DNA from 2 places in the Bradyrhizobium sp. WSM4872 genome. Region 2 is predicted to be linked to the other one. Evidence: riboswitches for the same ligand, from Rfam matches in the RefSeq annotation. Region 2 holds a riboswitch; the other holds the start of a gene.
What was found. Region 2 has a riboswitch for cobalamin ahead of AC0L3C_RS09200 (energy-coupling factor ABC transporter permease). Riboswitches for the same ligand answer to the same signal wherever they lie in the genome.

Region 1 (4,649 bases), on a different contig from region 2:
GGTCCGGTCAGCATAGCCTTGACGGGTTTTTTGGTCAGAGACTGCGCATGTCGCCACCATTTAACGGTCATGGGCTTCGGGCGGGAGACATCTCCAAACAGGATAGGAGGGCGAACGCACCGCGAGCCATAAGACTGAACCCAGCCGTGCTTGGTGAATGCGAAACCCAACAGCTGCTCGCCAAAGTATTGAACCATGTCATTGCGCTCGAACTCACCGTGTACGAGCACGTCCAGGCCGATATCTTCCTGCCAATGCACGGTATGGGCTGTCTCCGCTTTCAGAAGCTGCTCGTACTGCGTGTCATTCAGCGCTCCCCGCGCATGAGCTGCACGCGCATTGCGGACGTCCGCCGTTTGCGGGAAGGATCCGATGGTTGTGGTTGGAAACATCGGCAATGCGAAGGCGACGCGTTGGACGTCGGCGCGCTGGGTGAACGCACTGCGACGGCGACGCATGCTATCGTCGATCGCGGCCATTCGTCCGGCGACGTTCGCACTGTGGATCTTCGGCGATGTTTCGCGGGTGACGGATGCATCCTCTGAGAGCGTGAGTTCATCGGCCACGTCGGCAGCATAGCCAGCCAGCGCTTTGCCCAATATCGAAAGTTCCTTGATCTTCTGCACTGAGAACGCCAACCACGTCTTCAGATTGGGATCGAGATCGATCTCTAGTTCAATGTCGGTCGGAACATGTAGCAGCGAGCAGGAGGGGGCAATCTGAACACGGTCCCTGCCCAGTTTTTTGACCATAGGAGCAAGTTGGTCGAGTAGCGCCGGCAGATTAGAGCGCCACACGTTGCGACCATCAACGACACCGAGCGAGACCACGAGATCTCTACCTGCTCTGGCGACAATCGCGTCCAACTGGTCAGGTGCACGAACCAGGTCGACATGAACCCCGGCAACGGGCAAGGCCAATACTGTTTCAAGATTGTCGCCGACACCCCCGAAGTATGTGGCCAGCATGATTTTAAGGGTCGGCACGGCCTTAGCGAAATGAGCATAGGCCCGGCGGACAGCGGCCCGAGATGCTTCGTCGACGTCCATCACTAGGCATGGCTCGTCGAGCTGAACCCATTCAGCGCCGCGCGAGGCTAGTTCGCGGAGAACATCGACATAGACGGGGAGGAGTCGATCAAGCAGCGACAGCGGATTGAAGGCGGGATTTACGCTTTTGCCGAGCTTCAGGAAAGTGACTGGGCCCACTAGGACGGGCCGCGTCTGATAGCCGAGGCTTCTTGCCTCCTCATATTCCTCGATCGGCTTCCGAGAGGCATACTTAAAGATCTGATCCTGGTGAAATTCCGGCACCATGTAGTGGTAGTTCGTATCGAACCACTTCGTCATCTCCTGTGCGGCTACGCCGGGCCCATGCTGAGCGTGACCACCGTCTTGAGCGCCACGCGCCATGGTGAAGTAGGTTTTGAGCGACACAGGACCTTCGTTCCAGCCGTAAACGTCGGGAATGGCGCCGACCATTAGGCTGGTATCGAGCACATGGTCGTAGAGCGAGAAGTCATTCGAAGGAATGACGGTCGCACCGCGGGATTTCTGCCGTGCCCAATTAGCGGCACGAAGTCCACTCCCCGCCTCGAGGAGCTCGGCTTCGCTGGATTTTCCCGCCCAGTAGCTCTCGAGCGCGAATTTGAGTTCGCGTCGTGGGCCGATGCGTGACGTCCCCAGTGTGGCAACGGGAAGCGAAAGGATTGACATAGCTTAGACCCCATGTTGGGGCAAAGGCCATGGCGGACGCAGACAGCGAACATCGCGTGAGCGACAACTGCTTGGCGCACACCGGGACGCCCCGCCCGTGGACGATATCTTGTCGAGGCAGGTCTCCTGGCTCACGGGTCGTCGCTGCTGTCCGGCCTTCCCGAAGCCGCATGGCTTCAGTGACTTCGTTGGACAGCGGCTCGCCGCTTACAGTTGCGGGGGCAGCGCCGGCATTGCACCGGCTTCCCTCTTAGCTCCAGATCAAACGAAATCCGGAGACCGCGACGGCTTGAATTATGCGCACGAGGATCGATGCGTCAACCTACCGATTCTCGCTGCGATATTGCCCAAGCGATTACGAGCGCACTAGGCGGGCACGACGGTCTTGCTCGCGGCCTGGTGAACACGCCCGGATCTGTCGAGGCTCCGCTGTGAATGCATTCGCTCCTTGCTCGCGTAAGGGTTGAGCTCCACGACCGGAACGAACCCGGGCCGCTTTCGGTATCTGTGTGATCGCGAGGAGGCGACCTTTTCCGTCAGCAGCTTTTCGAACCAGCGCGTCAGGAAGGTGCGATCATCTCGGCCGGCATCCGTTTGGTCACAGCCCACGAGGCTCCCTAGACATTTCGAAAGCCGGATTGCTCCAGGACCGCACGGATGATCAGGTCGGCTCCTTGGTGTTCGGCGGCCCGACCAGGCACGAGGTCGTCCGCCTCCGTGAGGTTGGCCAAGATGATCTTCTCGGTGCAATAGGTGTTCACGTGCTGAGCGACTTTTGCGCCGGCTTCGATGCGTCCGTGGCCGCTCGACGCCGGTCTGCCTCGCCTCGACTCGCGGCCAGCGATGATAGGCCTTAACGCGGCCACTGAGCATCGAGGGCCTTGTCCTTGTTCGTGACAATTTCGACGGTGTCCTCCGACAGAGCCCTTTGAGGGGTTCCTCGGAGTCGCTCAGCGTCTTAAGCTCATAACGATGTTAATCGACCTCGATGCGCCCCATGCGGTCGTGGTCTCCTCAAGGTCCCACATCTACAACTTCGTTCGCGAAATCGAGCGATGAGGCCTTTTGGTCGCGGGCTGCCTATCCTGTCTTGGACGGGACACAGGTGTCAGGGACCGGACAGACCACCGCGCATTGCGGCGTGTCGCAATGGCCCTCGCACTCCGTACATTTTTTGGCATCGATAACGTAAATGTCGCGCTTCAGACTGATCGCCGCGTTGGGACACTCGAACTCACATGCGCCACAAACGGTGCATTGCGAAGCGACGATCTTGTAAGCCATGCCTTCCGACTCCTTAGGCGAGCGATGCCATGGGCGATCCCTTTCAAATGCCGTGCCAAACGCAGACGCGCTCAATGTTGGGCAATTTGCCCAATTCGGCTGTCCCGGGTCTGAGACCATGTTGCATCTGCGACAGCAACAGCTCGCTTCAATTTCAGGCTACGAGCCCTCGGGCCCTCTTGCGAGAGTCAGTCGCGACTTGACGCTGGAAGCGTCCGTCGGTTTGTTTGGCACGTCAGCGCGGGGGCAAGCGAGGCTGACGCTTCCTCAACCGGCGGCGACAAAAAACCGCCAACGGACGCAGGTCTACGTTGGATCTCGGCAAACCTCCGGTCACACACCCCGACTGGAGGTTTGTGCAAGCCTCGCTCATGGCTGCAACGCTAGCTGCGCGGAGGACTCGCTGGAGGCTTGCCAAAACGGGCTTGTGGTATAACAAGCTTCGGAGGGAAATGAAGTGGCGGCGGGACGACCGACACTGGCCCTGCAGACCGAATTGCACTCAGCCTCATGCCTGGTGCCGAGTAGGCATGGCGGTGCTCATGAGCGTCGCTTGGCCGCACTCAGCCACTCGCAACTATTTTAGACGAGCTGGAGCAGGGTTGAAAGATGACTGTGCAAATTGCTTCAGTGGCATGGCTTTTCCGAACAGATGGCCCTGCGCAAGGTCGAAGCCGAGTTCGGCCACAGCGATTAGGTCAGCCTGGCTCTCCACACCTTCGGCGACGGTGCGCACATTGTACTCTTTGGCTAGATCGACGATATGGCGGCACACCGTTCGCTTGAGGGGCCCATTCGCGCAGCCGCCGACGAACTGACGATCCACTTTCAATTTCATGAACGGGAATTTTGTCATCCCCATCAGCTGCGGCCAATTGGCACCGACATTGTCGATTGCAAGGCCAATGTTGTGAAAGCGAACCTCACGCGCAACCTCGACCAGGAGATCTAGGTTCTGGATCGCTTCCACGCTCTCGATTTCAATCGTCAAACCGCCGAAAGCGGCGTGCGACGGCATGCGCCGACAGAGATCGCGTACCGCCTGCGGGTCAATCAGGAATGCTGCCGGGAGATTGATGGAGAGATCGATCGAAGTTTGCTGCTCCAGAAGATACTGCCAATCCTTGATCGCGCGGTCGATCACGAACTGCGACAAGTTCCTAAAATGCGGATCGTGAGGTTCCGGGATGAAATAGGCCGGTGGAACAACGCCCCAGGTCGGGTGCCGCATTCGCACATGCGCCTCGGCGCCGCGGCGGCTGAGGGTACACGCGTCAAACTTCGGCTCATACCAGAGCTCAAGCCAGCCAGCGTGTAAGGCTTCTCCGACATGGACCGCGGGACGGGGCGCCGGCTCTCTTGGCAAGAGCATGCCGATCCGATCGCGCAACGTCTCGGCTGCAAACGGCCCCCTGAGCGGCGGCAGCATAGCAAGTCCATATTCACTGCCGACCTGCTGCACTGCCGCCATGATGATCGACTCGCGCGCTCCGAACGCCAGCACTCGGCCTGCAAATTCTTCGCGTACCAGTATCTCGAGCAATCGTCCAGGCTCGATGCGGTCCGAGCCAATGCCGAGCAGGATCAGATCAGGGAACTCCGTGCGGAGTACATGCGGCAACTCGTCAGCAGTCCTGCATTCGCTGATAA
Region 2 (4,649 bases):
CGGAGATGCTGGAGTGGCCGGTGCTGCTGGTGATCGATCCCTCGGGACAGGCGCAAACGGCGGCGGCGATCGCCGCTGGCCTTCGTGACTACCGTCCCGGTGTGCGCCTTGCAGGCGTCGTGCTCAATCGCGTTGCCAGCCCGCGCCACGAAGCCCTCGTGCGACGTGCGCTGCTGGACGCCGGCATCACCGTGTTTGGCGCGCTGCCGCGCCATGCCGAGATCAGTCTGCCGAAGCGGCATCTCGGGCTGGTCCAGGCTGAGGAGCAGGCGGAAATCGGCAAGCTGATCGACGAGGCCGCGCGCTTCGTCGCCGAGCATGTCGATCTCGACGCAGTGCTGCGTTCGGCTGCCACCTGGTCGCCGCAACCTGCCGCAAGCGGCGTCAACGTGACGCCGCCCGGCCAGCGCATTGCGCTCGCCCGTGACGCTGCATTCTCCTTCGTCTATCCGCATATGCTGGAAGCGTGGCGCGCGGCGGGCGCAGAGATCTCGACATTCTCGCCGCTGGCTGACGAAGGCCCCGATGCGGGCGCGGATGTGTGCTGGCTGCCTGGCGGCTATCCCGAGCTGCACGCCGGCAAGATCGCGGCCAATGCGCGCTTCCGCAGCGGATTGCGCGCCTTCGCCGAAACGCGCCCGGTGCACGGTGAGTGCGGAGGCTATATGGTGCTGGGCACCGCTTTGACCGACGCCGAGGGCATCAGCCACGAGATGACCGGGCTGCTCGGCCTGGAGACGAGCTTTGCCAAACGCCGCATGCATCTGGGCTATCGTCTGGCCGAGCTTGCCACGCCGATGCCGGGTCATCAGGCCGGCGCACGCCTGCGTGGCCACGAATTCCACTATTCGACGATCCTGGCGCAACCCGACACGCCGCTGGCGGTCGTGCACGACGCGACAGGCGCGGTCATCGCCGAGACCGGCTCGCGGCGGGGACAAGCCACCGGCACGTTCTTCCATCTGATCGCGGAGGATCGGTGAGCGGTTTTGTTTCCTTCGTCTCCGCCGGCCCCGGCGATCCCGAGCTCCTCACGCTCAAGGGTGCCGCGCGCCTGCGCGAGGCCGACGTCGTGCTCTATGACGATCTTGCTTCAGGCGCGATCCTCGATCTGGCCCGGCCCGGTGCCAATCTCGTCGCGGTGGGAAAGCGGGCGGGACGCCCCTCGACCAAGCAGCACCATGTCAACCGGCTGCTGGTCGACTATGCCGTGACAGGCGCGCGCGTGGTGCGATTGAAGTCGGGCGATGCCGGCATCTTCGGCCGACTCGAGGAGGAGCTCGAGACGCTGCGGGAAGCGGGCATCCGCTACGAGATCATTCCCGGTGTCACCACGGCCTGCGTCGCTGCGGCTCAGGCGGGGATTCCCCTGACCCGGCGCCATACCTCGCGCCGGGTGCAGTTCATTACCGGCGCGGACGTCACCGGCGAGCTGCCGCCAGACCTCAATTGGGCGGCGCTGGCCGATCCGGAGGCGACGACCGTAGTCTATATGGGCCGCCGGACGTTTCCGGCGCTTGTCGCGAAATTGATCGAGCATGGCCTCGCCCCAACCACGCCGGCGTTGTTTGCCGAATCGCTCGGCCGTCCCGATGAGCGGCTGGTCCGCACCACCATTTCTGAACTTGCCGAGCAGCTTGCGCGGGGCGGGGCGGCCTCCACGGCGGCCGTCATCCTGTTCGGCGCGCTGGCCGGGGATTATCCGTCATGACGCTCTCGGCAGCCCTTCGCCCCTTGACGCCCGGCTGGCGAAAGGGGCACACAGGAGACGCATGGTGCTCGACGCGGCGCAAAGCGCCGGAGCATAATCGGGAATGGGGATGGGCGGACCCAGTTGCGGCGCCCAAAACCCCAGCCGCCCCCGCGACTGTAAGCGGTGAGGGACTTCGATCAGCCACTGGGCCGCAAGGCGCGGGAAGGCCGGAGACTCCCAGTGAACCGCGAGCCAGGAGACCGGCCGTGCACGTTTTGAGGCCAAGGCCGTCGGGTGTGACGGCAAGAAGGATCTGAGCCATGCATATCGAACCCGGACTAGTCTCGGACGCCAAGCTCGTGCTGAGTTACGCAACCGGCATCGCCGTGGGCGGTGTTGCCTTGAAGCTCGCGGTCGAGACCGTGCGCGAGCAGGGCATCATTTCGTTCGCGGCGCGCACGCTCGCCGCCACGGGACTCGTGTTTATCTTCTTTGAGATCCTGCCGCACTTCCCGGTCGGCGTCTCCGAAGTGCACTTCATCCTCGGCTCGACCTTGTTCCTGCTGTTTGGAGCTGCGCCTGCGGCCTTCGGCCTCGCGTTCGGCCTGCTGTTCCAGGGCATCTTCTTCGAGCCGCCCGACTTGCCGCAATATGGCATGAACGTCACCACGCTGCTGGTGCCGCTGTTCGGGATCCAGGCGATCGCCACGGGAATTATTTCGCGCAACACGGCCTATGTCGATCTGAAGTACCGCCAGGCGCTGGCGCTTTCGACGACCTATCAGGCGGGTGTCATCGCCTGGGTGGCGTTCTGGGCGATTTATGGATCGGGCTTCGGCGCGACTAACCTCGCCAACATCGCCACCTTCGCGGCGTCCTATGCGCTCGTCATCGTGATCGAGCCGCTCGCCGATCTTGGCGTGCTGGCGCTGGCGAAGTCGCTGCGCGGCGTCACCGCAGCCGGCCTCGTCACTCCGCGTTTGCACAACGCGGCCTAGAGACACGCGAATGGGCGGCCGTTATGGCCGCCCTTCGCAGCTACGATGCTCACGCTCTCCCTGATAGGCATCGGTTGCGGCGATCCCGAGCAGCTCACGCGTGCCGCGATTACCGCCATCAACGCGGCCGATCTCGTCCTGATCCCGCGCAAGGGGACTGCCAAATCCGACCTCGCCGATCTCAGGCAGGCGATCTGCGCGGATGTGCTCACCAGCGACACGACCCATATTGCCGAGTTCGATCTGCCCGTCCGCGACGCCGCTGAAGCGGACTATCGCAAGGGCGTGGACGATTGGCACGATGCCGTCGCCGCTGCCTGGTCGCAGACGATCGCAGATCATCTCGAAGGCGAGGGCAAGGTCGCGCTGCTGATCTGGGGCGATCCCTCGCTTTACGACTCCTCGCTGCGCATTGCGCGGCGGCTCAATCCGTTGCCCGAGATCGAGGTCGTGCCCGGCATCACCTCGATCCAGGCGCTGTGCGCGGCGCATGCGCTGCCGCTCAACGACATCGGCGAGCCGTTTCTGGTCACGACGGGACGCCGCTTTCGCGATGGCGGCTGGCCGGCGGGTGTCCACACCGTGGTGGTGATGCTCGACGGCGGCACGGCGTTCCAGTCGCTCGATCCGGAAGGCCTGCACATCTGGTGGGGCGCCTATCTCGGCATGCCCGATCAGATTATCATGTCCGGCGCGCTGGCCGAGATCGGTGCGCGGATCGTCGCCGTCCGGCAAGAGGCGCGCGAGCGGCACGGCTGGATCATGGACAGTTACATCCTCAAGCGCAGGCCGTGAGGCAAGCGAGGCAGCATGCTCCCCGAATGGCTCTCCCAACGATGCCCCGATATCTCCGCAGTGCATCGCGAGGCGGCGGTGGCGCGGCAGGCGCAACTGACCAAACCGGCCGGCGCGCTCGGCCGGCTCGAGCAGCTCGCGATCGAGCTTGCAGGCCTGCAAGCGACCGAGCAACCGCGCGCGGCGCGGGTGCCGATCATCATCTTCGCCGGCGATCACGGCGTCGTCGCGCAGGGCGTCTCGGCCTATCCGAAAGAAGTGACCATCGCGATGCTGGCGAATTTCGCCTCCGGCGGTGCCGCGATCTCGGTGCTCGCGCGTGAGCTAGGCTCCAGCCTTCAGGTTATCGACGCCGGCACGCTGGCGCAGGAGGAGATGGCTGGAATCGTGACCGACAAGCCGCGCAACGGCACGCGCGATTTCAGCGTCGAAGCTGCGCTCACCCCCACGGAGCTGGCATTTGCGTTCGAAGCCGGCCGACGTGCAGTGACCCGCGCGCAGGCCGGCCAGCCCGATCTTTTGATCTTCGGCGAAATGGGCATCGGCAACACCACGACTTCGGCGGCGATCGCGGCCGGCTTGCTCGGCGTGAGCGCGGAGGAGATCGCGGGCAGCGGCACCGGCATCGACGCGGCTGGCCGTGCGCACAAGGCGCGGGTGATCGACGCTGCGATCGCGCGCCATGGCATTGCAGGCGCTTCGCCCGAAAAGATCCTGTGCGCCGTCGGCGGTCTCGAGATCGCGGCTATCTGCGGTGCTATTATCGCGGCTGCACAGCGCCGCATCCCCGTGTTGATCGACGGCTTTATCGTGTCGGTCGCGGCGCTGGCGGCGGCGCGGCTCAACCCGTCGTGCCAGCCGTTCCTGCTGGCCTCGCATCAGTCCGCCGAGCAGGGGCATCGGCTGGTGCTTCGCGCGCTCAACGTGCAACCGCTGATCAGCCTCGATCTCAGGCTCGGCGAAGGATCGGGCGCGGCCATCGCGCTGCCGCTGGTGCGGTCGGCCTGTGCGCTCCACAACGGCATGGCGACCTTTGCGCAGGCCAATGTGCCTGACCGACCGGCCTGATCAAGTCGTCTGCTGATTGACACAGACGACGCGCCAGCCGGTCGCGAGCCGGTCGATCCGGGTCAGCGACAGCGGATCGATCACGAAGCGGAGCG

Region 1: linked by a shared signal. The riboswitch ahead of metE (5-methyltetrahydropteroyltriglutamate--homocysteine S-methyltransferase) and the one ahead of AC0L3C_RS09200 (energy-coupling factor ABC transporter permease) in region 2 are both predicted to bind cobalamin.

What each region holds. Positions count from the first base shown of each region.
Region 1 is NZ_JBVVPT010000014.1:84,593-89,241, reverse strand. Features, by position in the region: gene metE (5-methyltetrahydropteroyltriglutamate--homocysteine S-methyltransferase) at 1-1,715, opposite strand, end outside; cobalamin riboswitch at 1,815-2,014, opposite strand; gene AC0L3C_RS20020 (4Fe-4S binding protein) at 2,796-2,999, opposite strand; gene AC0L3C_RS20015 (EAL domain-containing response regulator) at 3,577-4,649, opposite strand, start outside.
Region 2 is NZ_JBVVPT010000005.1:35,500-40,148, forward strand. Features, by position in the region: gene AC0L3C_RS09190 (cobyrinate a,c-diamide synthase) at 1-983, shown strand, start outside; gene cobA (uroporphyrinogen-III C-methyltransferase) at 980-1,711, shown strand; cobalamin riboswitch at 1,757-1,976, shown strand; gene AC0L3C_RS09200 (energy-coupling factor ABC transporter permease) at 2,014-2,691, shown strand; gene cobF (precorrin-6A synthase (deacetylating)) at 2,737-3,486, shown strand; gene cobT (nicotinate-nucleotide--dimethylbenzimidazole phosphoribosyltransferase) at 3,502-4,554, shown strand; gene AC0L3C_RS09215 (histidine phosphatase family protein) at 4,555-4,649, opposite strand, start outside.